4 regions of the Acidovorax sp. K2F genome follow, and region 3 is predicted to be linked to each of the others. Evidence: predicted binding sites of a transcription regulator. Region 3 holds the regulator's gene; each other region holds the start of a gene.
The links. Region 3 encodes FNR, which switches genes on or off when oxygen is low (the NO sensors DNR and NnrR bind a similar motif). Its sites were predicted from a motif close to TTGATNNNNATCAA; they were not measured.
Positions count from the first base shown of each region.

Region 1: N4G42_RS00540 (hemerythrin domain-containing protein) is a predicted target of FNR. The motif match lies at 1,800-1,813, and genes of this name have one in related genera.
Region 2: N4G42_RS08035 (MBL fold metallo-hydrolase RNA specificity domain-containing protein) is a predicted target of FNR. The motif match lies at 1,583-1,596, and genes of this name have one in related genera.
Region 4: N4G42_RS22020 (TraR/DksA family transcriptional regulator) is a predicted target of FNR. The motif match lies at 3,781-3,794, and genes of this name have one in related genera.

Region 1 is NZ_JAOBSQ010000001.1:106,720-113,896, reverse strand. Features, by position in the region: gene N4G42_RS00545 (alkene reductase) at 1-1,049, shown strand, start outside; gene N4G42_RS00540 (hemerythrin domain-containing protein) at 1,154-1,741, opposite strand; gene N4G42_RS00535 (methyl-accepting chemotaxis protein) at 1,896-3,563, opposite strand; gene N4G42_RS00530 (cation-translocating P-type ATPase) at 3,682-5,943, opposite strand; gene N4G42_RS00525 (heavy-metal-associated domain-containing protein) at 6,111-6,314, shown strand; gene cueR (Cu(I)-responsive transcriptional regulator) at 6,351-6,869, shown strand; gene N4G42_RS00515 (TetR/AcrR family transcriptional regulator) at 6,935-7,177, opposite strand, start outside.
Region 2 is NZ_JAOBSQ010000026.1:170,905-178,081, reverse strand. Features, by position in the region: gene dnaK (molecular chaperone DnaK) at 1-292, shown strand, start outside; gene dnaJ (molecular chaperone DnaJ) at 377-1,522, shown strand; gene N4G42_RS08035 (MBL fold metallo-hydrolase RNA specificity domain-containing protein) at 1,677-3,041, shown strand; gene N4G42_RS08030 (LysR family transcriptional regulator) at 3,178-4,155, shown strand; gene leuC (3-isopropylmalate dehydratase large subunit) at 4,177-5,598, shown strand; gene N4G42_RS08020 (entericidin A/B family lipoprotein) at 5,668-5,793, shown strand; gene leuD (3-isopropylmalate dehydratase small subunit) at 5,805-6,455, shown strand; gene leuB (3-isopropylmalate dehydrogenase) at 6,532-7,177, shown strand, end outside.
Region 3 is NZ_JAOBSQ010000041.1:79,494-86,670, reverse strand. Features, by position in the region: gene ccoO (cytochrome-c oxidase, cbb3-type subunit II) at 1-323, shown strand, start outside; gene N4G42_RS16005 (CcoQ/FixQ family Cbb3-type cytochrome c oxidase assembly chaperone) at 340-477, shown strand; gene ccoP (cytochrome-c oxidase, cbb3-type subunit III) at 502-1,416, shown strand; gene ccoG (cytochrome c oxidase accessory protein CcoG) at 1,498-2,943, shown strand; gene N4G42_RS15990 (FixH family protein) at 3,008-3,286, shown strand; gene N4G42_RS15985 (hypothetical protein) at 3,344-3,637, shown strand; gene fnr (fumarate/nitrate reduction transcriptional regulator Fnr) at 3,748-4,470, opposite strand; gene hemN (oxygen-independent coproporphyrinogen III oxidase) at 4,660-6,042, shown strand; gene N4G42_RS15970 (sulfite exporter TauE/SafE family protein) at 6,048-6,773, shown strand; gene N4G42_RS15965 (HD-GYP domain-containing protein) at 6,995-7,177, shown strand, end outside.
Region 4 is NZ_JAOBSQ010000055.1:139,571-146,747, forward strand. Features, by position in the region: gene N4G42_RS22000 (YcnI family protein) at 1-146, opposite strand, end outside; gene N4G42_RS22005 (TonB-dependent receptor) at 161-2,509, opposite strand; gene N4G42_RS22010 (DUF2946 family protein) at 2,590-2,961, opposite strand; gene N4G42_RS22015 (glutathione S-transferase) at 3,084-3,731, shown strand; gene N4G42_RS22020 (TraR/DksA family transcriptional regulator) at 3,855-4,226, shown strand; gene N4G42_RS22025 (hypothetical protein) at 4,291-4,665, shown strand; gene N4G42_RS22030 (VOC family protein) at 4,717-5,130, shown strand; gene N4G42_RS22035 (MarC family protein) at 5,127-5,720, shown strand; gene N4G42_RS22040 (Rrf2 family transcriptional regulator) at 5,808-6,356, opposite strand; gene nhaR (transcriptional activator NhaR) at 6,507-7,177, shown strand, end outside.

The sequences.
Region 1 (7,177 bases), on a different contig from region 3:
TCGCCATGGCGCCGCTCACGCGCAACCGCTCGCCCGAGGCCATCCCCACCGACCTGGTCGCCACCTACTACGCGCAGCGCGCCAGTGCCGGTCTCATCATTTCCGAGGCCACAGCCATCAGCCCGCAAGCCCAGGGCTATGCCGATGTGCCCGGCCTGTACGGCACCGAGCAGCTGGACGGCTGGAAGAAGGTGACCCGCGCCGTGCACGATGCCGGCGGCAAGATCGTGGTGCAGCTGTGGCATGTGGGCCGTGTCTCGCACACCGACCTGCAGCCGGGCAACGCCGCACCCGTCGCACCCTCGGCCGTGCAGGCCAACACCAAGACCGTGCTCATCAAGGACGGCGTGCCCACCTTCACCCCCACCTCCATGCCCCGCGCACTCGACGCCGAAGAGATCCCCGGCATCGTGCAGGACTACCGCCACGCCGCGCGCAACGCCATTGCGTCGGGTTTTGACGGTGTGGAAATCCACGCGGCCAACGGCTACCTGATCGACCAGTTCCTCAAGACCGGTGCCAACCAGCGCACCGACGACTACGGCGGCAGCATTGCCAACCGCGCCCGTCTGCTGCTCGAAGTGACCCGCGCCATCGTCGAGGAAATCGGCGGCGGCCGCACCGGCATCCGCCTGTCGCCCGTCACCCCTGCCAACGACATCGTGGACGCCGACCCACAGCCCCTGTTCGACCACGTGGTGCGCCATCTGGGCCCGCTGGGCCTGGCCTACATCCACATCATCGAAGGCGCCACCGGTGGCCCGCGCGAGGTGGAAGGTCGCCCGTTTGACTACGCCGCCCTCAAGGCCGCCTACCGTGCGACGGGTGGCAAGGGTGCATGGATGGTCAACAACGCCTACACCCGCGAGCTGGCCGATGCCGCCCTGGCCAACGGTGCCGACATCGTGGCCTTTGGCCGCCCCTTCATCGCCAACCCCGACCTGGTGGCGCGCCTGAAAGCCAACGCACCGCTCAACGAGGTGAACCGCGCCACGCTGTACGGCGGCGGGGCCGAGGGGTACACGGACTACCCGGCGCTCAGCGCCTGAGTCTGCACCGCGCCGGAACGGCCCCATGGGGCCGCACCGGTTGCAGCTGCCGCTGCGCGAGCCAGCGGTCGCCTGCCGCAGTCAGCACCAAACGGCGCAGTCGCTCAGGAGGGTGAGCCGAGCCCGATCGGACTGGGCGCCCGCATGACGATGCGGGTGAAGAGCCGGTCATAGGCCGCGTCGCGCGGCTTGCCCGGGGCCAGCGGGTTGGTGTTGCTGGCAAAGGCCGCGTCGATGGCGGTCCAGTCGCCCGGCTGCAGGGTCTCCTGCGCGGCGGGCAGCACCACGGTTTCTTCCAGGCGCATGTGCTCCAGATAAAAGCGGATGTAGCGCTCCAGCGCCAGCGCAAACGCCTCGCGGCGCGCGTCGCCCATCAGCTCCCAGCCCAGCAGCAGGTGCTGCAGTTCGCGCACGGCGGCCTCACCGCCCTCATGGTCACGCTCCAGCTGGGCGATGGCCTCGGCCGCCTGGGGCGAGCGCTCGGCCACCCTGGGGAACAGCCACTGCGACTCCTTGGGGTGGTGCTGGCGCTCGGGAAACTCGTCGATGTAGAACAGCATGGCCCGCATCACGTCAAAGAACGCGGCGGGCTCGTCGCCCGGGCCCTGGTCCAGCATCAGGCGCAGCGAGTGCAGCACCGCCGCGAGCGACGCATGCTCCTCGCGAATGGTTCGCAGACTGATCGACGGCATGGCGCACTCCCCAGGTTCAACAAGGCCCCAAGGGTGCCACGCGTGCACGGGTGCGCCCATGACGCAGGTCAATAAACCGCCGGGCAGCTCTGCCCACAAAAAAGCCCCGCAGACCAAGCCTGCGGGGCTCATCGGTAGAAAAGGCCTGGTGCGGTCAGTGCGTCAGGCGCGCCTGCGCGGCGCCTGTTGCCAGCGCCTGGGTTTGATGCCCTGCATACGGTGCGGCCACCGCACCGCCGTGGCCGTAGCCGGCTGCAGATTCGGCCAGGCGGAACTGCTGCACCACATGCGACAGGCGCGCGGCCTGCTCGCGCAGCGACTCGGCGGCTGCGGCGGATTCCTCCACCAGCGCCGCGTTCTGCTGCGTCATGCGGTCGATCTCGCCCACCGAACTGTTCACCTGGCCGATGCCAGCCGACTGCTCGGACGCAGCCGCCGTGATCTCGCCAATGATGTCGCCCACGCGCTGCACGCTGCTCACGATGTCCTTCATGGCCGTGCCGGCTTCTTCCACATGGCGCACGCCGCCGTCCACGGCCGTCACGCTGCTCTGGATCAGGCCCTTGATGTCGCTGGCCGCCGCTGCGCTGCGCTGCGCCAGGCTGCGCACCTCGCTGGCCACCACGGCAAAGCCCCGGCCCTGCTCGCCTGCACGGGCAGCTTCCACCGCAGCGTTCAGCGCCAGGATGTTGGTCTGGAAGGCAATGGAGTCGATCAGGCCGATGATGTCGCCGATCTTGCGGCTCGATGTCGAAATCTCATGCATGCTGGCCACGGCCTGCTGCACCACGCCGCCACCGTGTGTGGCCATCTGCGAGGCCGACGCGGCCAGCTGGTTTGCCATCTGCGACGACGATGCCGTCTGCTGCACCGTGGACGTGAGCTGCGACAGCGAGGACACGGCCTCCTGCGCGTTGCTGGCCGTCTGCTCGGTGCGCTGCGACAGGTCCTGGTTGCCCGTGGCGATCTCCTGGCTGGCCGTGGCGATGTTGCCGCTGGCATCCCGCACCTGCGCCACCAGCGCACTCAGGCCCTGCTGCATGTCGCGCAGCGCGCGCTGCAAATCGGCCACTTCGTCCTTGCCCTCGGCAGCAATGTGCTGCGACAGGTCGCCGCCCGCAATCGCCTGGGCCATCTTGCGTGCGTCTTCCAGCGGCTTGCAAATGGAGTTCATGTTCATCAGCGTGGTGGGCACCACCACCACCACGGTGATCAGCACCGCCAGCACAAACAGCCACTTGGTCTGGTTGGACACTTCGCTTTGCTGCGCCACGGACTTGGCCACCTCGGCGCGCAGCACCGAGTCCAGCTCGGCCATCAGCTTGTCGGCCTCGGCAAACTCCGCCACGGCCTTGCCGCTCATGCGGTTGGCAATGGTGGCGGTGTCATAGCCACCCGCCTCCAGCTGGCGCGCCACGTGCGCAAACAGCTCGCGGTAGCTGTCCAGGCGCTTGACGATGTTGCGCACCACCGGGTTGTCAGAGTCCTCCTCGCCTTCCAGGAACTTGTTGGCAATCTTCTTGGCCTTGTCCTGGCTCTCCACCCACTTGGCATGTGCGGCCTTCACGGCTTCGGGCTTCTCGTAGCCAATGATCATGTCCTTCTCGAACTGGCGGATGGCACCCATTTCGCCCCGCAGCTCGGCCATGTAACCCACCTCGGCGAACGAGTGGTCCATGAAGTCCTGGCTCATGTTGTGGATGCGGAACATGCCCAGCATGCCCGCGCCCCCCAGCAGCCCCAGCAGCCCCAGCACCACGCCAATGGCACCCAGCATGCGCAAACGTATGGTGAACTGCCGCATGAGCGAGAAGAGATTCATGATCTGTCGTCCTTGATATAGCTATGCCAATGCGGTCGCCGCACCTCCCCCGAGGCGACGGATTCGCAACAAATCGTTGCAGTTTGCCAGACATCGATGACCGTGCTGTACGTATTTATCACATGCGCCACCGCTTGAGTAAGAGGGCATTCGCCATCACGCTGACCGAACTCAGCGCCATGGCCGCGCCCGCCACCACCGGGTTCAGGTAGCCCAGCGCCGCCAGCGGAATGCCCGCCACGTTGTATGCAAACGCCCAGAACAGGTTCTGGCGGATCTTCATCACCGTGCGGTGCGAAATATCCAGCGCCGCCGCCACCAGCATCGGGTCACCGCGCATCAGCGTGATACCCGCTGCGTGCATGGCCACATCAGTCCCGTTGCCCATGGCCATGCCCACATCGGCCGCCGCCAGCGCGGGGGCATCGTTAACGCCGTCGCCCACCATCGCCACATGATGGTGCTTGCCATCGGTGCCCTGTTGCAACGCAGCCACCTTGGCCGCCTTGTCGCCCGGCAACACCTCGGCCATCACCTCGCCCGCGGCCGGGTCCAGCCCCAGGCGCCGGGCCATGGCCTCGGCCGCGCCCCGGTTGTCGCCCGACACCATCACGGTGCGAATGCCGCGCGCCTTGAGCGCCGCCAAAGCTTCGCGCGCGCCCGGCTTGGGCTCGTCGCCAAAGGCCATCAATGCCCGCAGCGCCAACCCTTCCGTGACCCGCTGGGCCACGGCCGACACCGTGGCGCCTTCGCGCTGCAACGCCTCCGCGCGGTCTGACAGCGGGCCCAGGCCCACCCCCAGCTCCTGCATCCAGCGCAGGCTGCCCACCAGGTAGCTCTGGCCGTCCACCTCGCCCTCGGTGCCGCGCCCGGGCACGGCGCGCACGTCCTGCGCGGTGGCCACGTGGATCTGCCGCTCGCCCGCAGCCGCCACCACCGCGCGCGCCAGGGGGTGTTCGCTACCGCTTTGCACTGCGGCCACGGCCGCCATCACCGCCGTATCGTCCAGACCCGGCACCACCTCAAACGCCGTGAGCCGGGGCTGGCCCACGGTCAGCGTGCCGGTCTTGTCAAAGGCCACCGTATCCACCTTGTGCGCCAGCTCCAGCGCCTGCACGTCCTTGATCAGGATGCCGTGTTTGGCCGCCACGCCCGTACCCGCCATGATGGCCGCGGGCGTGGCCAGCCCCAGCGCACAGGGGCAGGCAATCACCATCACGGCCACGGCGTGGATCAGCGCCGCCTCCAGCCCCGCACCCATGGCCAGCCAGCCCGCCAGGGTCACCAGCGCCACCACCAGCACCACCGGCACGAAGATGGCCGACACCTGGTCCACCAGCCGCTGGATGGGCGCCTTGGCGGCCTGCGCGTCTTCCACCAGCCGAATGATCTGGGCCAGCACCGTCTCGGCGCCCACGGCCGTCACCGCCATCACGATGCGTCCATCGCCATTGATCGATCCACCCGTCAGCGCCGCGCCCACATCGCGCGCCACCGGCAGGGGCTCACCGGTCAGCATGGATTCGTCCACCTGCGTGTGGCCCTCGTGCACCGTGCCATCGACGGGGATGCGCTCGCCAGGCCGCACCACCAATTGATCGCCCACCAGCACCTCGGACACCGGCACATCCACCTCGCCCTGCTTGGTCAGCAAATGCACCACATCGGGCCGCAGCGCGTGCAGCGCACGGATGGCCGCCGTGGTCTGGCGCTTGGCGCGCGCCTCCAGCCACTTGCCCAGCAGCACCAGCGTGACCACCACGGCCGACGCCTCGAAGTACAGGTGCGGCACATGCCCCGGGTGGTCTGAGGGCGCCGTGAGCCACAGCCACATCGACAGGCCCCAACCCGCGCTGGTGCCCAGCGCCACCAGCAAGTCCATGTTGCCGCTCAGCGCCTTGGCCGCATGCCAGCCCGCCTTGTAAAACCGCGCCCCCAGGATGAACTGCACCGGCGTGGCCAGCACAAACTGCACCCAGGCGGGCAGCATCCAGTGCTGGCCGAACAGGTCGCCGATCATGGGCAGCACCAGCGGCGCCGACAGCAGCAGGCCAATGCCCACGGGTAAAAAGCCGGCCCAGGGCGACAAGTCCTCCGGAGCATCCTCCTGCCCCGCCGCACGCGGCTCGTAGCCCGCATTGCGCACCGCGCGGCGCAGGACCGCCTCCATGGCCGCGGGGTCAGCGCCTACCTGCGTGACAAAGGCAATGCGCGCAGACTCGGTCGCCAGATTGACCGAGGCCTCCTGCACGCCCGGCACCTTGCGCAGCGCGCGCTCCACACGGCCCACGCAGCTTGCGCAGGTCATGCCAGAAATGCCCAGGTCCAGCGAGTGCACAGACCCAGGCGCGGTGTTGAGGGGGGTGGTGATGGTGTTCATGGCCGGGATGCTGATCCTTGACGTGATGGCAAGGTCAAGCATTGATATTGATCAACCCTCACATCATGAGTGTCTTGAGCGGTGTTTGACTCTGCCACGATGTCAAGCTTCAACATTCACTTCGGTCGCTTTAACGGCCCTCTTGAAAACCAACCCGAGGACACCCCATGACAACCACCACTACTTTCCAAGTTCAGGGCATGACCTGTGGCCACTGCGAACGCGCCGTCACCCAGGCCGTGCAGCAGGTAGACCCCGACGCCCAGGTGCGCATCGACCGCGCCAGCGGCAAGGTGGACGTGGACAGCACCGCCCCCCGCGAAGCCCTGGCCGCCGCCATTGCCGAAGAAGGCTACACCGTCGCGGCCTGAGCGCCGCGCCACCACGCACCCAGCGAGGGCCACACCATGACCATGCCCCATTCCCCAGATGCCGCGCCGACCACGCGCGCCAAGGCCGCAGCACCCCGCCCCATCGCCTGGCCTGTGCCCATCGGCGTCGCTGCCAAGCGCGCAGGCATCTCGGCGCGCATGGTGCGGCACTACGAATCGCTGGGCCTCATCAACGGCGTGGCGCGCACCGACAGCGGCTACCGCCAGTACACCGAGGCCGACGTGCACGCCCTGCACTTCATCCGCCGCAGCCGCGACCTGGGCTTTTCGATGGAAGAAATCGCCGAACTGCTGGGCCTGTGGCACGACCGCAGCCGCGCCAGCAGCCAGGTCAAGCGCATCGCCCAACAACACATCGACGACCTGAGCGAACGCATCGCCCAGATGCAGGCCATGCAGCGCAGCCTGCAAACGCTGGTGTCCTGCTGCCAGGGCAACGACCGGCCGGACTGCCCCATCCTGGACGACCTGGCAGCGGGGCAGGCAGAACACCACACGCCCAGGATTCCGCGCAAGACGCTACCAAATCAATAGCTACTCGCACATGTTCGACTAGCGCTTGGAGCGGTTTTTCTTTGAAATCTGTATGGGAAGGCCCGTCAGGCACCACCCAAACGCGCTGGAGCCTTGACCTTGCCAACTGCCGTTTTGCGGCGGGGTGCGGTCGCTGGCGCGGCCCCCGTGTCCGCGGCTGAAACCGGGGCCTGCGCAGACCGCCGCAGCACCCCATCGCACAGCGTCGCAATGCACTGCTGCGCCACCTGCTCGGGCGTGTATTCGCCATCGGGCTGGTACCAGCGGCCGATCCAGCTCAGGGCACCGGCAATCACAAAGGCCGTCAT
Region 2 (7,177 bases), on a different contig from region 3:
ACACGGCGACAAGCTCGACGCAGGTGAAAAGGACGCGATCGCTGCAGCCGTGAAGGCCCTCGAAGAAGCCCTCAAGGGTGAAGACAAGGCCGCGATTGACGAAAAGACGACCGCGCTGATGGCCGCCAGCCAGAAGCTGGGCGAGAAGATGTACGCCGAATCGCAGGCAGCGCAAGCCGCCCAGGCGGCCGGTGGTGCAGACGCCGCAGGCGCATCGGCCGGTGCAGCCAACAAGCCCGCAGACGACGACAACGTCGTTGATGCCGAGGTGAAGGAAGTCAAGAAGGGCTGAACGAGCCCCCGTTGACCCGAGCCGCCGCGCAATGCTCGTCAGGGGCTGCGCGGCGTTCCTGTTCCAACCGGGTTCTGAATCACTATGTCCAAACGAGACTTTTACGAAATCCTGGGCGTTCCGAAGAACGCCTCGGACGAAGAAATCAAAAAGGCCTATCGCAAGCTGGCGATGAAGCACCATCCTGACCGCAATCAGGGGGACGCAGCCAAGCCTGCCGAGGAAAAGTTCAAAGAGGCCAAAGAGGCCTACGAGATGCTCTCGGACCCCCAAAAGCGTGCGGCCTATGACCAGTATGGCCATGCGGGGGTAGACCCCAACATGCGCGGCCCCGGTGGCGCAGGAGCAGAAGGATTTGGCGGTTTTGCGGAAGCCTTCGGCGACATCTTTGGCGACATGTTCGGCCAACAAGGCGGGCGCGGGCGCGGCGCCGGTGGACGCCAGGTCTACCGTGGCAGTGACCTCAGCTATGCCATGGAGATCACGCTCGAAGAAGCAGCTCGCGGCAAAGACGCGCAGATTCGCATCCCATCCTGGGACACCTGCGACACCTGCCATGGCAGCGGCGCCAAACCCGGCACCAGCGCCAAGACCTGCGGAACCTGCCAAGGCGCGGGCACCGTGCAAATGCGCCAGGGCTTCTTCAGCGTGCAACAGACCTGCCCCCACTGCCGTGGCACGGGCAAGATCATTCCTGAGCCTTGCACCACCTGCCATGGCCAAGGGAAGCTCAAGAAGCAGAAGACTCTGGAAGTGAAGATTCCTGCCGGCATCGACGATGGCATGCGCATCCGTTCCACCGGCAACGGCGAGCCGGGCACCAACGGCGGCCCACCGGGCGACCTGTACATCGAGATCCGCCTGAAGAAACACGACATCTTCGAGCGCGACGGCGACGACCTGCACTGCCAGGTACCGGTAAGCTTCATCACAGCGGCGCTGGGTGGCGAGATCGAGGTGCCCACCCTGCAGGGCAAGGCGGCCATCGACATCCCCGAAGGCACCCAGGCCGGCAAGCAGTTCCGCCTGCGCGGCAAGGGCATCAAGGGTGTGCGCGCCAGCTACCCGGGTGACCTGTACTGCCACATCGCGGTCGAGACACCCGTCAAGCTCACCGAACACCAGCGCAAGCTGCTGCGCGAGCTGGAAGACTCCCTCAAGAAGGGCGGCGCACGCCATTCGCCCAGCGGCGAGAGCTGGACGGACCGGTTGAAGAACTTCTTCAGCTGATCACGCGCGGGTTTCCCGCCAAAAACCGCCTGCAGCCCCAAGGCCGCAGGCGGTTTTTTCTTGATGCAAGGCAAGAAACCCCCTGGCAACGTCCGCAGGCGCAATCCGACCAGTAGGATGGTCATCATCGATGCTCACCCGGGAGTCTGGACACATGAACGTCAACATCACCTTCCTGGGGGGCTCCGGCACCGTCACCGGCTCCAAGTACCTGGTGCGTTGCAACGGCAAGAGCCTGCTGGTCGATTGCGGCCTGTTCCAGGGCTACAAGCAGTTGCGCCTGCGCAATTGGCAGCCCCCGCCCATCACGCCGCACCAGATCGACGCCGTGGTGCTGACCCATGCCCATCTGGACCACAGCGGCTACCTGCCGCTGCTGGCGCGCGACGGCTACACCCACGCCATCCACTGCACCCCGGGCACACGTGACCTGTGCACCATCCTGCTGCCCGACAGCGGGCACCTGCAGGAGGAGGACGCCGCCTTCCTCAACCGCCACCAGCTCAGCAGCCACAGCCCCGCCCTGCCCCTGTATACCCGGCTCGACGCGCTGCACTGCCTCAAGCAATTCCAGATCCATGCCTTCCACAAGGCGTTCGAGCCCCTGCCCGGCTGGCGCGTGACGTTTTCGCCCGCAGGCCACATCTTGGGTGCGGCCAGCGTGCTGCTGGAGGTCGGAGGCAGGCGAATCCTGTTCTCTGGCGACCTGGGCCGGCCGGACGACTTGCTGATGAATCCACCGGACGCCCCGCCCCAGGCGGACACCGTGCTCATCGAATCCACCTATGGCGACCGCGAGCACCCGCCCGAAGGTCTGCTCGACGAACTGGGCCCCGCACTGCAGCGCCTGGCCGCACGCGGGGGCATCGCCGTGGTGCCCGTCTTCGCCGTGGGCCGCGCGCAGGCCGTGCTGCACGCCATCGGGTTGCTGAAGGCGCAGGGTGTGGTGCCAGCATCGCTCAAGGTATTCCTCGACAGCCCCATGGCCGTGAGCACCACCGGACTGTTCCAGCACCACATGCAGGAACACCGCCTGAGCGGCCGCGAGGTGCAGGCGCTAGAGCATGGCGCCACCATGGTCCAGACACCCGAGCAATCCAAAGGACTGGCCAAACTGCATGGTCCCATGGTCATCCTGTCAGCCAGTGGCATGGCTACCGGGGGCCGCGTGCTGCACCACCTGGCACTGCACGCTGGCGATCACCGCAACATGATCATTCTGACCGGGCACCAGGCGCCGGGCACACGCGGCGCGCGGCTGGCTGAGGGCGAAAAGACCATCCGCATTCACGGCCAGGACGTGGCCGTGCGCGCCGAAGTGGTCAAGTTGTCTTCTGCATCGGCCCACGCCGACGGCAACCAGCTCATCGCCTGGCTGCGCAGCATGGGGCACGCGCCCGACCAGGTGTATGTGGTGCATGGCGAAATGGGCGCCGCCGACCTGCTGCGCCAGCGCATTGAACACGAATTGCGCTGGCGGGCCTCAGTGCCAGAGCACGGCAGCACGTGCGCGGCCTGAGCCCCGGTCTCTTTCTGCACTCCAGGAGTGCCACTCTTGCGCAGAAGGGCATCTCAGCCATCGCGTATCACGATGACAAACCACCGACAATGGGGAGAAAATATGAAACCTTCTCTTTTTGAGAAGTCAAAACCCCATGAAAAGCTCCGAGCGCAGTTTTGCGCGCCGTATTGACCTCACCTCGCTGCAATTGTTTGTGGCGGTGTGCGAGCTGGGCAGCATCGGCCGCGCCGCCGAGCGCGAATTCATTGCAGCATCAGCGGTCAGCAAGCGCCTGTCGGACCTGGAAACGGCTGTAGACACCGCCCTGCTCTACCGCCACAGCCGGGGCGTGACGCTCACGCCCGCCGGCGAGAGCCTGCTGCACCATGCGCGCACCGTGCTGTTTGGCCTGGAGCGCATGCAGGGCGAACTGAGTGAATATGCCGACGGCGTTCGCGGCCATGTCCGCATGCACGCCAACATCTCGGCCATCTTTCAGTTTCTGCCCGAAGACCTGGGCGCCTTTGCGCGCGAGCACAGCCAGATCAAGATCGACCTGCAGGAGCACCTCTCCAGCGATGTGCTGCACGCCGTGCAAGAAGGAGCCGCCGACCTTGGCATCTGCAACATCGGCATGGCGAACGGGGGCGGAGCCCTGGAGCTGCAGAGCCGCCCCTACCGCGCCGACAATTTGGTGCTGGTTGTGCCCCGAGCGCATGATTTATCTGCGCTGGATGCTATCAATTTTGAAGAAGTCCTGGACTGGGACATTGTGGGCCTGCACGCCAACAGCAGCATCAGCCTGGCCATGCGCGCGGCCGCTGCCGCAGCCGGGCGCCCCCTGCGCCAGCGCATCCAGGTGACGGGGCTGGACGCCATGTGCCGCATGATCGACAACGGCCTGGGCGTGGGCCTGCTGCCCGACCGGGCGTTTGCGCTGATGCGCGGCGTGGGCAACCTGCAAGCCATCCCGCTGACCGATGCCTGGGCCCACCGCGAACTGCGCGTGGTAGCCCGCGACTTTGACGCCCTGCCCGTCACCGCGCGTTTGCTGGTGGAACACCTCTCACCCCGGGCAGAACCCGCCCCGGCGCACCCGGCCCCCGACACTAAAATCCAATCACCCACCTGAAAGCAGAAAGAAAGCCACGCCATGGGACGCACCCTGTACGACAAGATCTGGGACGAGCATGTCGTCCACACCGAAGAGGACGGCACCTCCATCCTCTACATCGACCGCCATCTGGTGCATGAAGTCACCAGCCCTCAGGCATTCGAAGGTCTGCGCGAAGCGGGCCGCAAGGTCTGGCGCATGAGTTCCATCGTGGCCACGGCCGACCACAACACGCCCACCACGGGCTGGGAAAACGGCTACGACGGCATCACCGATCCGATCAGCAAGGAACAGATCACCACGCTGAACGACAACATCGCGCAGATCACACCCGCCGCGTTCTTCCCGTTCATGCACAAGCGCCAGGGCATCGTGCACGTCATTGGCCCTGAAAACGGTGCCACCCTGCCCGGCATGACGGTGGTGTGCGGCGACAGCCACACCAGCACCCACGGCGCGTTTGGCGCACTGGCCCACGGCATCGGCACCTCCGAGGTCGAGCACGTGATGGCCACGCAGACCCTGCTGGCCAAAAAGGCCAAGAACATGCTGGTGCAGGTGGACGGCACGCTGGCCAAAGGCGTGACCCCCAAGGATGTGGTGCTGGCCATCATCGGCAAGATCGGCACGGCCGGCGGCACGGGCTACACCATTGAATTTGCAGGCTCCGTCTTCCGCGCCATGAGCATGGAAGGCCGCATGACCGTATGCAACATGGCCATTGAAGGTGGTGCTCGCGCGGGTCTGGTGGCTGTGGACGACAAGACCATCGAATACGTCAAGGGCCGCCCCCTGTCGCCCACGGGCGTGGAATGGGACCAGGCCGTTGCGTACTGGAGGACGCTGCACTCCGACGCCGACGCAAAGTTCGACACCGTGGTCAAGCTTGATGCGGCCGACATCGTGCCGCAGGTCACCTGGGGCACCAGCCCCGAGATGGTGCTGGGCGTGGACGCCCGCGTGCCCGACCCGGACAAGGAAAAGGACACCAACAAGCGTGGCGCCATCGAGCGCGCGCTGACCTACATGGGCCTGCAGCCCGGCAAGCCGATCAATGACATCACCATCGACAAGGTGTTCATCGGCAGCTGCACCAACAGCCGCATCGAAGACATGCGCGAAGCCGCCGCCGTGGTGAAGAACCTGGGTCGCAAGGTGGCCAGCAATGTGAAGCTGGCCATGGTGGTGCCCGGCTCGGGGCTGGTCAAGGAGCAGGCCGAGCGCGAGGGCCTGGACAAGATTTTTGTGGCCGCAGGCTTTGAGTGGCGCGAGCCCGGTTGCAGCATGTGCCTGGCCATGAACGCCGACCGGCTGGAGCCTGGCGAGCGCTGCGCATCCACCAGCAACCGCAACTTTGAAGGCCGCCAGGGTGCTGGCGGCCGCACGCACCTGGTGAGCCCGGCCATGGCCGCAGCCGCTGCCGTGCACGGCCACTTTGTGGACATCCGCCAGTTCACCTGAGCTGATCATTCATCCCATCATCCGCCCGTTGTCCCCTCTACTGCCCCAACCGCCTGAAGGAGCCTTGTCATGAAAAAGACCGCCACCCTCATCGCCCTGTCCCTGGCCTTTGTGCTGGCTGGCTGCAACACCGTCAAGGGTGTGGGCCAGGACATTGGCAAAGCCGGCAGCGCCATCGAGCGGGCCGCCAAGTAACTGATACCGCCATGCAAAAATTCACCTTGCTCAAGGGCCTTGTGGCCCCCATGGATCGCGAGAACGTCGATACCGACGCCATCATCCCCAAGCAGTTCCTCAAGTCGATCAAGAAGACCGGCTTTGGCGTGAACCTGTTTGACGAATGGCGTTACCTGGACCACGGCGAGCCCGGCCAGGACCCCGCCAGTCGCAAGCCCAATCCCGACTTCGTGCTGAACCAGCCGCGTTACCAAGGCGCCAGCATCCTGATCGCCCGCAAGAATTTCGGGTGTGGTTCCAGCCGCGAGCACGCGCCGTGGGCCTTGGATCAGTTCGGCTTCCGCGCCATCATCGCGCCCAGCTTTGCCGACATCTTCTTCAACAACTGCTTCAAGAACGGCCTGCTGCCCATCGTGCTGCCCGAGGCCACGGTGGCCCAGCTGTTCGATGAAGTGCTGGCCTTCCCCGGCTACCAGCTCACCATCGACCTGGAGCGCCAGGTCATCGTGCGCCCCCAGGGCGAAGAGATCCCGTTCGACGTGCAGGCCTTCCGCAAGTACTGCCTGCTCAACGGTTTTGACGACATCGGCCTGACCCTGCGCCAGTCGGACAAGATCAAGGCCTTTGAAGCCCAGCGTCTTGCCACCAAGCCCTGGCTGGCACACACCATGGTGTCGTAACTCAAAAATTCAGCCCAATCGGCCGCAAGCGCCACATCCATATGTGCTAGCAGCTATCAAAAACAAAGCAAAATCAATGAAAATCGCAGTTCTGCCGGGTGACGGCATCGGTACCGAAATCGTGGCCGAGGCCGTCAAGGTCCTCAACGCACTCGACCTGAAGTTCGAGATGGAATCGGCCCTGGTCGGCGGCGCCGCCTACGAGGCCCACGGCCACCCGCTGCCCGAGTCCACCCTCAAGCTCGCCAAGGAAGCCGACGCCATTCTGTTCGGCGCCGTGGGCGACTGGAAATACGACAAGCTCGACAGGCCCCTGCGCCCCGAACAGGCCATCCTGGGCCTGCGCAAGAACCTGGGCCTGTTCGCCAACTTCCGCCCTGCCATCTGCTACGAGCAACTGGTGGGCGCATCGAGCCTCAAGCCCGAACTGATCGCAGGCCTGGATATCCTCATCATCCGCGAGCTGACCGGCGACATCTACTTCGGCCAGCCCCGAGGCCGCCGCACGGCAGTGGACGGCCACTTTCCCGGTGCCGAAGAAGCCTTCGACACCATGCGCTACAGCCGCCCCGAGATCGAGCGCATCGCCCACGTCGCCTTCCAGGCCGCCCGCAAGCGCAACAAGAAGGTCACCAGCGTGGACAAGGCCAACGTGCTGGAAACCTTCCAGTTCTGGAAGGACGTGGTCACCGACGTGCACAAGGAATACCCCGACGTCGAAC
Region 3 (7,177 bases):
ATGACCATCCCTTCCAGTGGGGCAGCAAGCGCACGGGGCCTGACCTGCACCGCGTGGGTGGCAAGTACAGCGACGAATGGCATCGCATCCACCTGAACAACCCCCGCGATGTGGTGCCCGAGTCCAACATGCCCGCATACCCCTGGCTTGAAAAGAACCAGGTGGACCCCGCAGTGATGGCTCCCCGCATGAAGGCCCTGCGCACCGTAGGCGTGCCTTACACCGACGAGCAGATCACTGCTGCGGCGGGCGAGGTCAAGGGCAAGACGGAGCAGGACGCGCTCATCGCCTACCTGCAAGTCATGGGCCGTGCGCTCAAGTAAGCAAAGGAGATATCCCATGGACATCACCACCATGCGCATCGTCGCCACCCTGGCATCGATGGCCTGCTTCATTGGCATCTGGGTCTGGGCCTACCGAGGCCGCAACAAGGCCCGGTTCGACGAGGCAGCCCAGCTGCCTTTCGAGACAGATTGACCTTCACCAGAACGAGAACACCCCATGAGTGACTTCACCAGCAATTTCTGGTCGGTCTTTGTGACCACGCTGACCCTGGTCGGCATCATTGCCTGCGGCATCCTGCTTTGGATGGCAGGCCGCAAGAAGGTGGTTGCCACCTCCGACAACACCACCGGCCACGTCTGGGACGAGGACCTGGTCGAAATGAACAACCCCCTGCCGCGCTGGTGGGTGTGGCTGTTCGTCATCACCATCGTATTTGGCCTGGGCTACCTGGCTGCCTACCCAGGTCTGGGCAGCTTTACCGGCAAGCTCAACTGGACGCAAAAGGGGGAGTACGAAGCCGAAATGGCCAAGGCCAAGACGGAGCTGGAGCCCCTGTATGCCCGCTTTGTATCCATGAAGCCCGAAGACGTGGCCAAGGACCCGCAGGCCCATGCCATTGGCGAGCGCTTGTTCATGAACAACTGTGCGCAGTGCCACGGCTCGGATGCACGCGGCAGCAAGGGCTTCCCGAACCTGACGGACAACGACTGGCTGCATGGCGGCACACCCGAAAAGATCCGCGAGACGCTGGAGAAGGGCCGCATCGGCAACATGCCTCCCATGGCAGCGGCCGTGGGCACCCCAGAAGACGTGCGCAACCTGTCGCATTACGTGTTGAGCCTGTCGGGTAGCCCGCACGACTCGCTGCGTGCATCGCTGGGCAAGTCCAAATTTGCGGCTTGCGCGGCCTGCCACGGCATGGATGGCAAGGGCAACCAGGCACTGGGTGCACCCAATCTGACCGACGATATCTGGCTGCATGGCTGGGGCGAGGCTGCCATCACGGCCATGATCAATAACGGAAAGGTCAACCAGATGCCTGCACAGGCCGAGAAGTTGACCGAGGCGCAGATCGGCGTACTCTCTGCCTATGTGTGGGGCCTGTCGAACAAGCAGGTGGCTGCACGTTGATATGTCCACCGGGCGGTGCTTGAGGCACTGCCCGGGTTTTCTTTTCAGAGTAAGCCTGTACTCCGTTCATAAAGCGACACCATGAGCACACCCAGCGAGCCTGCTCGCAAGGTCATCCCGATTACGCCAGTCGCCGCCGATGCGTCCTCTGCGGGCGAGATCATCTCGCTGTACGAAGCGCAAAAGAAGATCTACCCGCGCTCGATCAGCGGATTGTTTGCGCGCTGGCGTTGGGGCATGGTGCTTTTGACTCAGCTGGTGTTTTACGGGCTGCCGTGGTTTGAATGGGGCCAGCGCCAGATGGTGCTGTTTGATCTGGGAGCTCGCAGGTTCTACATCTTTGGCCTGGTGCTCTATCCGCAGGATTTCATCTATCTCACCGGTCTTCTGATCATTTCGGCGCTGTCGCTGTTCCTTTTCACCGCCGTGGCAGGGCGCCTGTGGTGTGGCTTTGCCTGTCCGCAGACGGTGTACACCGAAATGTTCATGTGGATCGAGCACAAGATCGAAGGCGATCGCAGTGCCCGCCTCCGTCTGGACAACGGTCCCTGGACGTTCGAGAAGATCCGCAAAAAGTTTCTCAAGCAGGTGGTGTGGATCACAGTGGCCCTGTGGACTGGGTTCACTTTCGTAGGGTACTTCGTGCCTATCCGCGAACTGGGCAGCGAGCTGCTGGCGTTTGAAGGCGGCTGGCAGATTTTCTGGGTGCTGTTCTACGGCTTTGCCACCTACGGCAACGCAGGCTTCATGCGCGAGCAGGTCTGCAAGTACATGTGTCCCTATGCGCGCTTTCAGAGCGCAATGTTTGATAAAGACACGCTCATCGTCACCTACGACCCTGAGCGTGGCGAGCAGCGCGGCCCGCGCAAGAAGAACATTGACTACAAGGCCCAGGGGCTTGGCGACTGCATTGACTGCTCGCTGTGTGTGCAGGTCTGTCCGGTGGGCATCGATATCCGGAAGGGCTTGCAATATGAGTGCATTGGTTGCGGGTTGTGTGTGGACGCCTGCAATACCGTAATGGACAAGATGCAGTACCCGCGTGGCCTGATCCGCTATTCCACCCAGAACGGCGTGGCCAAGCGCTGGACGCAGTCCCAGATGCTGCGTCGCGTGCTGCGTCCCCGTGTGCTGATCTACACCGCCGTGCTGGTAGCACTGTGCGTTGCCATGCTGGCCAGCCTGGTGGTGCGCACGCCGCTGAAGGTGGATGTCGTGCGTGACCGGGCCGCGCTCTCGCGCATTGTGGCGGGGGGCAAACTGGAGAATATTTACCGGCTGCAGATCATGAATGCCACGGAGGGCGAACAGCGCTACCGCATCAGTGCGCGTGGACTGGAGGGGCTGGAGGTGGCCTCCGAGGCCGAAGTGGATATTGGCGCAGCAGAGTCGCGCTGGGTGGCCGTGCGTTTGCAGATTCCGTACGGTTCCGCCACGTCGGGCTCGCATGCGGTTCAGTTTGACGTGCAGGCCGTCGGGGCAGCTGCCCACGTGACGGAAAAATCCGTGTTTCTTGTGCCGCGTTGAGCGGCATCCCGGTGGGGCCTTTCAGGGCCGCACTTTGACCGATATTGTTGAGGAGTAGAGCACCATGTCTTCAAACCCTGCCATCGCGACACCGGCAGTTCCCATGCCCTGGTGGAAGTTCGGCCATGTGTGGCTGGTGATTGCCGGGCCTGCCATCGTGATCGTGGCTGGCTTTGTGACGCTGTGGCTGGCGATTTCTCGGCCTGACCCGGTGGTGGCCGAGGATTACTACCGCCAGGGCATTGAGATCAACAAGACCTTGGTGGCGCCGGAGAAAAGCCTGGCACCGGCCCTCAAGGCCCGCAACCATGCGGCCACCCCCGTGCAAGACCAACCACGCTGACAACCCGCCGGTCGCTGCCCCCAGCGACCCCAGGCAGCACCAGGAGACAGAACCGATATGTGGACGCAACGCCTGATGTGGATTGCATGGCCCGCCTTCTTGATGGCGGGCGTGCTGGAGATGCTGGTTTTTGCCATGGTGGACCCCCAGGACCTGCACTGGTTCGGCCAGCCCCTGGCGCTGTCACGGCAAGGGGTGTACACCCTCGCATTTTTTGTGTTTTGGGCCATCACCATGGCAACGAGCGCATTGACGACACTGCTTTCCATGTCTCCGTTCGAGGTCAACCGGTGCCCGGTGCCCGATGGGGAGCGCCCCGACGATTGCCGCAAGACATCGTCCTGCCCCTGAGCCCTTTTCGCCTGCTTGTCTGGGCATGCAATGCATGCCGTTTCGCAAGAGATGGTTGTACTTTGTGCTGAACCGACTCTCTGCGTGGAAGTGGCTCAGTGTCAGTGTCGTCAGTGGCAGGTCTGCTGGCTGTTCACAATGCGTCGCAGGGCATCGGTGTCGAGAATGCGCACATGGCGCTGTTTGACTTCCACGATCCCTTCTTCCACAAACTTGGAGAAGGTCCGGCTGACCGTTTCGAGTTTGAGACCGAGGTAGCTGCCGATTTCTTCGCGCGTCATGCGCAACACCAGTTCCGACTGCGAGAAGCCCCGTGCATGCAGGCGCTGCACCAGGTTCAGCAAAAAGGCGGCCAGGCGTTCCTCGGCACGCATGCTACCCAGCAGCAACATCACGCCGTGCTCGCGCACGATCTCGCGACTCATGATCTTGTGCACGTGGTGCTGCAGGGCAGTGACTTCGCGTGACAGCTCTTCAATGCGGTCGAAGGGCATGACACACACTTCGGCGTCTTCAAGTGCCACCGCATCACAGGTATGGTGGTCATTGACGATGCCGTCGAGCCCGATGATCTCGCCCGCCATCTGAAAGCCCGTGACCTGGTCGCGACCGTCTTCCGTGGCCACGCAGGTCTTGAAGAACCCGGTGCGGATGGCATACAGGGACGTGAAGGACTCGCCATTGCGAAACAGCGTGCCTCCGCGTTTGACTTTGCGACGGACGGCGACCACCTCGTCAATGCGCTGGAGCTGCTCTTCGTTCAAGCCCACGGGCATGCACAGCTCGCGGAGGTTGCAGTTGGAGCAGGCGACTTTGATGGTGAGCGGGTTCATAGGCACATGGACTTGGGTTGTTGGTCGAGCATATCGTGCTTGCCGTACACGAACCTGAATACAGGGCGCGGGCGAGCGGCTGACCTTCATCAAATTGTCGCCGTATCGCTTGTTGGTTCACTTGATGCAGGTCAAGGACATGTCCCGGAGCCTACGGCACAGTCAAGGTGTACGCAAGGAAATTTCCCCATGACTGCTGTTTCGCCAGATCTTCTGCGCCGCTTTGACGTGCCAGGGCCCCGTTATACGTCCTATCCAACGGCCGACCGATTTGTGGAGGCCTTCGGTCAGGAAGATTATGTGCTGGCGCTGCAGCAGCGCCGTTCGGGCACGCTGGCCAAGGCCATGCCGCTGTCCCTGTACGTGCACATCCCGTTTTGCGAATCCCTGTGCTACTACTGCGCCTGCAACAAGATCATCACCAAACACCATGACCGCGCCGAGGTCTACTTGCGCTACCTGAGCCGCGAGATCGACCTGCACACCGCGCACTGTGGCGTAGGACAGGTGGTGAGTCAATTGCACCTGGGCGGTGGCACGCCCACCTTCCTCTCAGATGCGGGCTTGCGGGAGCTGATGGCCATGCTCAAGCGCAGCTTCACGCTGGCGCCCGGGGGCGAATACTCGATCGAAGTGGATCCGCGCACGGTCAACTCCGAGCGTCTGGCGCTCCTGGCTGAATTGGGCTTTAACCGCCTGAGTTTTGGCGTGCAGGACTTTGATGCCGAAGTGCAAAAGGCCGTGCACCGCATTCAGCCTGCAGAGCAGGTTTTTGCACTGGTGGAGTCCGCTCGCTCGCTGGGCTTTGATTCGGTGAACGTGGACCTGATCTACGGCCTGCCGCGCCAGACGCCAGAGTCTTTTGACCGCACGCTGGCGCAGGTGGCGCAGCTGCGGCCTGACCGCATTGCGTTGTATGCCTATGCACACTTGCCGGAGCGTTTCAAGCCACAGCGTCGCATCATCTCCGCCGAATTGCCCACGGGCGCGAGCAAGCTGTCCATGCTCTCGCGCTCACTCGATGCGTTCATGGACGCTGGGTATGTCTATGTGGGCATGGACCACTTTGCTCTGCCTACCGACGCACTGGCTGTGGCCAAGCGCCAGGGACGCTTGCACCGCAACTTCCAGGGCTACAGCACGCAGCCAGACTGCGACCTGATTGGGCTGGGCGTATCGGCCATCGGCCGGGTAGGGGCGACTTACAGCCAGAACTCCAAGACGCTGGACGAGTACTACGACTTCCTGGACCAGGGGCGGCTGCCTGTGGTCCGCGGGCTGGCCTTGACCCGCGACGACCTGGTGCGCCGCGCGGCCATCATGGCCCTGATGTGCCAGGGCGAGCTGCTGTTCGAGCCGATGGAGCAGGCGTGGTTGATCGATTTCCGCCAGTACTTCGCAGCAGAGTTGGCGCAGCTGGAGGGTATGCAGGAGCAGGGGTTGGTACGGGTGGGTCCGGAGGGCATTGAAGTGACCGCCACCGGGTGGTTCTTCGTGCGCGGTATCGCCATGGTTTTTGACCGTTATCTGCAGGCTGACCGCAACCGCGCCCGGTTTTCGCGCATCATCTGACACCTATGCTTGCCACTGTTGGCTGGACTGCTTTGCTCATGGGACTCGCTGGCGGGTCCCATTGCTTGGCCATGTGTTCCGCGCCGTGCGGAGCATTGGTGCGGCAGGGCGGCGCACCACAGGCGGACGGTGGTGTGGAGCAGGAGGTGCGCTGGGCGCCGCGTGGCGGTGCGCTGCAGCGCACCATGGCCTTCCACGCAGGGCGCCTGATGGGGTATGCCAGCGCAGGTGCACTGGCGGCCTTGGCCATGGACAGTCTGGCATGGCTGACCCAGCAAACCAGCGCGCTGCGCCCCGCCTGGACACTCATGCATGTGGCGGTGATGGCCTGGGGGCTCATGATGATGGTGCAGTCGCGGCAGCCTGCGTGGGTGGAGCAGGCGGGCCGCTCCGTGTGGGCGCGTGTTCGTCCGCTGGTCGGGGCTCCGGGCGGAGTGATGGCGGCCGGGGTTCTGTGGGCCCTGATGCCTTGTGGACTGCTCTATTCGGCCCTGTTGGTCGCGGCGCTCAGCGGGGGGGCGCTGGAGGGGGCCCTCACCATGGCTCTGTTTGCAGTGGGCAGCGGGGTGTGGCTGGTGGGCGGCCCCTGGGCTTGGAGCAGCCTTCGCAACCGGCTGAATCTCGCGCGGGCGCAGTGGGGCACGAGGGCCGCAGGCGCCATGCTGTGCGCGGTAGCTGCCTGGGCGCTGTGGATGGATCTCATTTACAAGCCGTCGCTCTGGTGCCGCTGAGCGCGAGGCGCTGATCCGTCGACATCACTCCAGTCGCCCCGCGGCTGGAAGGTGGGCGATTCCTTTGTCGCGGGGACCGGGGTGGTCCAGCCAGGCCCGCTTTCAGTCAAGTGTTGCCGGATCGCTGCGCGGCCTGTCGGTTCTTCGCCACGTCACTGGAACTGGTGATAATCTGCGTAACTATTGGTGGCATTGATGTCGCCATGTATCGTGCGCCTGACGTGAACTCATCCATCCTCATCGACATCAGCCAACTGCGTGTCGGCATGTACATCCAGCTCGACGTGGGCTGGATGCATCATCCGTTCCCGACCAGCAGTTTCCGGGTGGCGTCGTCGGATCAGATCACCACTTTGCGGGAGCTGGGACTGACCGAGGTGCGTTACGTCCCCAAGAAGAGCGAT
Region 4 (7,177 bases), on a different contig from region 3:
CCGACCTTGAACGCGGCCTTGTAGCTGGCGCCGGCCGGGGCCACCTGGTATTCGAGCACCACATGGGCAGATGCAGTGCCAAACAGGGCTGTAGCGCTAGTCAAACATGCGGCAGCAGCTATCTTTTTCATAGTATTCAGAGACATGGGATATTTTCCTTTCAGAGGCTTACCTTCAGCTCGGCCATGTAGCTGCGCTGCGGGTAGGGGTGGAAGTTCCAGAACTGGTAGTTGTTGACGTTGTCGATGCCCACGGCGGCGCTGACCGCTTTGGTGATCTGGTAGCGCACGCGCACATCGGTGGTGAAGTAGCGGCTCGCGCCCTGGTAGGCAAAGCCGTTGGGGTCACTGTTGTCGAGCGTGCTGTACTGCTTGCCGCTGTAGCGCGCGCCCAGGGTGTACGACCACTTGTCATCGGGCCGGTAGGTGGCCACCGCAGTGGCGCGCCACTCGGGGATGCGGGGCTGCCATTGGCCGACGCTGGCCGGAAACTTGTCGTTGCGCGTGATCTTGGAATCCGTCCAGGTCAGGCTGCTGCCCAGCTCCAGCCCGCGCACAAAGACGTTGGTGGCCTGGTACGACAGCTCAATGCCCTTGGTACGGATGGCATCCACGTTCTGCACGTTGGTCACGTTGGGTGTGACGAGCACATTGGTTTGCGAGTACAGCGCGTCCTTGGTGCGCTCAAGAAACGCGGTCAGGCGCAGCAGGCCATTGCCCATGTCGCGCTCGGCGGTCAGCTCGGTGGTCCAGCTCTTCTCGGGTTTCAGATTGGGGTCGTTGTTGATGAGCGTGCCACTGCCGCTGATGCCGCCCTGGTACAGCTCGGCCACGGTGGGCATGCGCACGGCGCGTCCGGTGGAGGCCTTGAGCACCCACAGGTCGCTGGCCTGCCAGGCCACGGCAGCCTTGGGCGACACATAGGTCTCGTTGCGCTCGGGGTGGCTCAGCGTGGTGGTGGCGTTGCCGGTCTGGCCATTGCTGGCGCTCCAGCGCTCGGCGCGGGCGCCCAGCACGGCCTTCCACCGTGGCGCGATCTTCCAGGTGTCTTGCGCCCACAGGCCAATGAGCTGCGTGTCGCCGTTGAAGGCCTGGCTGCGGGCGCCGGCATCACCGCTGATCCAGTTCGTCGTAGCGTTTTCGATAGTGCGCAGTTGGTAGCTGTCGCGCTGCAGGCCAAAGTCCACGATGTGCGTGCCCTGCAGCCCATCGGGCCGCCAGGTGCCCTTGGCGGCCAGCGTGTTCCAGCCCGTGCCCTTGCTGTTGACGATGCGCCCAGCCCCGCCGTTCAGCGCGGCAGGCAGCGCCACGGTGGCCGCGCGCAGGGTGTCGGTCTGGTAGTCGTAGAGGCTGGCGGCCACCTCCCAGTCAAACACGCCCTGCGTGCGGCTCTTGACCGACAGGCCGTGCATGAAATGGGTGAGGTCTTCGTTGGACACATTGAAGTCCGTGGGCGCGAGCGCAAACGAGCGGCCATTGATGTTGACCGTGCCGCTGTAGACCGCATTGCCGTTGGCGTCGCGCAGGTAGCTGGTGGGGCGCCCCTCGGATGCGTTGTGCCACCAGCCGAAGGTGTAGGCGGCGCGCACGGTGGACGAGAAGTCATAGGCGATCTTGGCCTTGATGTGGTCTTGCTGCGTGTGGTACTGGGTGGCCGTGCCCAGCAGGTACCAGGGCTGGTTGCTGCGGTTGTTGCCCAGCACTGCGCCCGTCACCGGCGTGCCCGCATTGCCCACGGTCCCCGCAGACACGAGGCGCGTGGGGAAGGTGAGCGGCTGGCCTTCGCTGTCGGTCTTGTTGAAGTTCAGGAACCACGACCAGTCGCCATTTCTGTTGCCCACCGAGGCGCTCACCTGCTTGCCCCCATAGGTGCCGTTGGTGCTGTACAGGTCAAAGGGCTGGTGCTGATAGCTGACCTGCCCGTGCGCCTCGAACTTTGTCGGCATGCGCGTGACGTAGTCCACCACCGCGCCCACCGAGTTGCCTGCGTAGGCGGCCGAAAACGGGCCGTAAAGCACGTCCACGCGCTCAATTTCTTCCGGCGTGACCAGCATCCAGCGCGGCGCGTTGGTGGGGCCGTTGCCCAGGTAGTTGCTCAGCAAAATGCCATCGGCAAACACCATGGACCGCGCCGGGTTGCCCGTGCCCGAGGCGCGGGTGGACAGCACTGCGTGGTTGTAGTCGCCGATATAGCGCTTGCGCACCAGCAGACTAGGCAGGTACTTGAGGGCGTCTTCGCTGTCGGTGGCGTTGATCGCATGCTCGATCTGCTCACGCGTCACGCCCTCGATGGTGGTGGGGATCTGCGTGGGCAGCGAGGTGGGCTGGCCCCCGCTGATGGTGACCACGCCCAGCTCCTTGACCGGGGCATGGCTGGTAGTGCTGGTGCTCGTGCTGGTGCTGGTGCTGTCAGCGGTCTGGGCGAATGCGGATGAAGCCCCGGCGGACGCGATGCCAAGGATGACGGGAAAGGCACTGGCCACGGCCAGCGCCATGCGGCTTTTGCGCATGGAAACTCCTGAAAATCAAACCAAATAGGCCGCAAGCGCATGTGAATCATGCGCGAGGAGCTATCGAATCAATAGCAATTTCAGGAGAGTGATGGGGGCCCGCGCGGCGGCAGCGGCGCGGCAGTGCGCGCTGCAATGTGCGCGGCAGGGATGGGGCGCAGGGCATGCGCCAGCGGGTGGACCACAGGCAGCTGGGCCTGGGACGCGGGAGGTGGAGCACCCACGTGCGCACACAACGGGCAGTCCAGCGTGTGGCTGGACAGTTCCTTGGCGCCGTCGTCGGTCTTGACCAGCACCTTGATCGCGCCCGAGCCCGAGCAGATCAGCTCCATGGCCTGCGGGTGCACCAGCGGCGACGCCACGGCCACGCCGATCGACAACACAAACCACGCCAGCACACAGCGGGCGAGCCAGCGAAGGCTGCGGATGGTTTGGAGGGACGGCAACGACATGGAAGCGCCATTGTAGGTGCGCAGTCCACGCCAGCCAGTGCACGGGTCATCTGCGTGACCGCCCCGCACCAGGTGCGGGCCTAGGATGTGCGTTTGCCCCTACAACACATCGGAGACACACCATGCTCACACTCTGCGGCTTTTCGGCCAGCAACTACTACAACAAGGTCAAGCTTGCGCTGCTCGAAAAGGGCCTGCCGTTCACCGAAGAACTGGCCTGGGTGGGCGAGACCGATCGCAGCGCCAGCCCGCTGGGCAAGGTGCCCTACCTGCGCACGCCGCAGGGAGCGCTGTGTGAGTCGGCGGTGATCGCCGACTACATCGAAGCCGCCCACCCCGATCACCCGCTGATCCCGGCCGACCCCTTCCAGGCCGCCAAGGTGCGCGAGCTGATCACCTTTCTGGAGTTGCACCTGGAGCTGGTGGCACGCAACCTGTATCCGCAGGCGTTCTTTGGCGGCACCGTGAGCGACACCGCCAAGGAAAAGGTGGGCACACAGCTGCAGAAGAACATTGCCGCCTTCGGCCAGTTGGCAAAGTTCAGCCCCTACGTGGGCGGCGACACCTTCACGATGGCCGACTGCGCGGCCGTGGTTCACCTGCCGCTGGTCAGCTCCGCCACCAAGATCATCTACGGCAAAGACTACCTGGCCGACCTGCCTGTGCGCGACTACCTCGCCCGCATGGCCGAACGCCCCCATGTGCAGCGCGTGAACGCGGACCGCAAGACCAACACCGCCGAGATGCTGGCGCGCCCGCCCAAGCGCTGAGCCCGCCACGCAGCGGTGTCACCAGGGTGGGGACACCGCACGCCATCCCTTGACCTTGGTCAACCCAGCGCGCCGCGCACAGGCGCACCATGCAGGTATCCGATCACCCCGAGGAGACCCCGCATGGACAAGACCCAAGCCGCACCTTTCCGCCAGCAGTTACTGGCCCAGCAATCCGAGTTGCTGGCCCAGCTGGCCGCGCAGCGCGGTGGTGTCATCGGCCGCGCCGAGGCCGCCGCCGACCACTTCGGACAACCGGAAGACCCGCGTGCCCAGGTTGCCACCGAACGCGAGCTCGAATTTGCCCTGGACGAACGCGAGACAGCACACCTGGCGGCTGTCGAGGCCGCCCTGGCCCGCATCGAAGCCGGCACCTACGGCGAGTGCACGGATTGCGGCACCCACATCACCGCCGCCCGCCTGCACGCCACGCCCGAGGCCGCACGCTGTGTGCATTGCCAGGAAAAGGCCGAGCAACACCGGCGGGCGGCATGAGCGAACGCACGCACTCAGGCTACTTCCTTCCCGTTTTTTGTCACTCCTTTAAGAAAGCCGATTCATGAGCACTTTTCACGCCGTTGTCTGGATGGACCAATCCGAAGCCCATGTGGTGATGTTCGATCGCGAACACGCGGAAGCCCAGCGCATCAAGTCCCGCAGCCACCACAAGCACCAGGGCAAGGCTGACGACCTCGCGCCGTTTTTTTCCGATATCGCCCAGACACTGACCGACACCCGCGAGGTGCTGCTGGCCGGCCCCGGCCTGGTGCGCAACCAGTTCCGCGACTGGGCCGCCAAACACCATGCGGCCGTGGCCGGCGTGGTGGTGGACTCGGTGGCCGCAGACCACCCGACAGACGCCCAGCTGGTGGCCATGGCGCGCCAGTATTTCAAGAAGTTTGACAACATGGCCGCCGATCCGTCGGTCGCCTGACCGGCCTGCAGGCCACGCCAAGGCGTGGCACTGGCTGCTATCCTCTGCGGGATGCGCAGCCTCTTTCACCTCGCCTTTCACGTCACCGACCTGGATGCCGCACGGCGCTTTTACGGCGGCGTGCTGGGCTGCCTGGAGGGCCGAAGCACCGACACCTGGGTGGACTTCGACTTTTTCGGCCACCAGATCTCGTTGCATCTGGGCACGCCGTTTGCCAGCGCCCGCACCGGGCACGTGGGAGACCATATGGTGCCCATGCCGCACTTCGGCGCCATCCTGGAGTTACCCGACTGGCATGCGCTGGCCGCACGACTGAAGGCCGCCGACACCGCCTTCGTGCTGGAGCCGCAGGTGCGTTTTGAAGGCCAGCCGGGCGAACAGTGGACGATGTTCTTCCACGACCCCAGCGGCAATCCAATCGAGATCAAGGGCTTTCGCTCGCTGGACGCGGTGTACGCAACGTGAGCTACACCTTCGCGTCGGCCACCATCCTGCTCCTGCTGATCACCGATCCGCTGGGCAACATCCCCATCTTTGCCAATGCCCTGCGGGGCGTGGCGCCCGAGCGCCGGGCGCGGGTGATCCTGCGGGAGGTGCTCATTGCGTTTGCACTGCTGCTGGTGTTCCTGTTCTTCGGAGCGGAGTTCCTGCGGGTCATGAATTTGAGCGACTTGTCGCTGCAGATTGCCGGCGCCGTGGTGTTGTTTCTGATCGCACTGCGCATGATCTTTCCGTCGGCGGACGGACCACAGGCGGAGCTACCGGGCGAGCCGCTGATCGTGCCGCTGGCCATCCCCGCGCTGGCAGGCCCTTCGGCGCTGGCCACGGTGATGCTGCTGGTGGCCCAGGCCCCCGAGCGGCGATGGGAATGGGTGGGCGCACTGTGCGTCACCATGGCCGTATGTGCCGTGGTGTTGCTGCTGGCCGAACGCATCCAGCGCCTGGTGGGCGAACGCGTGGTGATGGCGTTTGAACGCCTGATGGGCCTGATCCTGGTCGCGATCTCGGTGGAGATGCTGATCCGAGGAATCAAGCAGCTGGCGCACCAGCTGTAGCCCTCGCCAGGAGCCGCTGGCCACGGCCCTCGTGTGTGCGTGGCGCCGTTCACAGCGCCCCGCAGCACCGTATCGCGGCCGCTTCCTTCAGCGACGCTGCAGGATCGGCATGGTCCCCAGAGCAAACACCGAGTTGGGCACGTTGACCCGCGCCATCAAAGGGCGAGGCTTGGGTGCCAGCGGCAGCTTGGCCCGCGCAGCAGGAGCCTTCTCTTCCACGACCGTGCCCTGCTCCAGCGCCTGGGTGACAAGGTCCTGAAGCGTCACCGACTGCAGGTACTCCATCACCCGGGAGTTGAAGCTGGTCCACAGTTCTCCCGTCATGGATTTGACCTGGGCGGCCTGACTGGGCCCCAGGTTCTGCAGCTCGTCGGTCTTGAGGTTTTCTACCGCCAGGATGATTTCAGCCACCGATACCTGCTCCGCTTGCCGCGCCAGGGTATAGCCGCCACCGGGCCCTCGGGTACTGTCTACCAAGCCGGCGCGGCGCAGTGCGCTGAACAGCTGTTCAAGGTAAGACAGAGAAATCCCCTGCCGTGCGCTGATGGTGGACAAGGGCACGGGCCGCATCTTCTGGCGCAGGGCCAGGTCGGTCATGGCGGACACCGCCAGCTGTCCTCGGGTCGTGATACGCATCGTTGCTACTCCTTGTGAACACAGGCAGCTCCAGGCCGCAGCGCAGATCGCCACGGAAGCTGCCAAACGTCAATGTAGAGAATTTCATACTTCGCGTATATTCGTTTTATTGAGTTTTATTCTTCGATTTATGCGAAGCATTTGGGCAGTATGAACTTCAAGCACCTGCGCTATTTCTGGACGGTTGCCAAGGCTGGCGGTGTAATGCGGGCCGGTGAGCAGCTCAACACCACTCCGCAAACACTGTCCGGCCAGATCAAGCAGCTGGAAGAATGGCTGGGCCACGACCTGTTCCGGAAAAGGGGACGGGGACTGGAGCTGACCAGTGAGGGGCGTGTGGCCCTGGGATATGCCGAACAGATCTTCGCGCTGGGCGACGAGCTGGAAAAATCCATCCGGCTGGCGCGTGGACAAGAGAAGCCGCTGGAATTCCGCGTGGGGGTGGCCGACTCGGTAGCCAAGTCGGTGGCCTACCACCTGCTGGAACCCGCACTGGGCATGCCGCAGCGCGTGCACATGACCTGCCATGAGGGCAAGTTTCCCGAATTGATTGCGCAGTTGAGCCTGCACCGGCTGGACCTGGTGTTGGTAGACGAGCCTGTTTCCAACAAGATCGGCGTCAAAGCCTTCAACCACCCACTGGGCACCAGCAGCATGAGTTTTCTGTGCGCCCCCGCCCTGCGGGCGCAGTTGGAGGGGCCGTTCCCCCAGTGCCTGCATGGCGCGCCCATGCTCATCCAAGGCCCCATGTCGTCCGTTCGCCAGCAACTCGACCACTGGCTGAACAAGCACCACCTGCAACCCCGTCTCGTCGGCGAGTT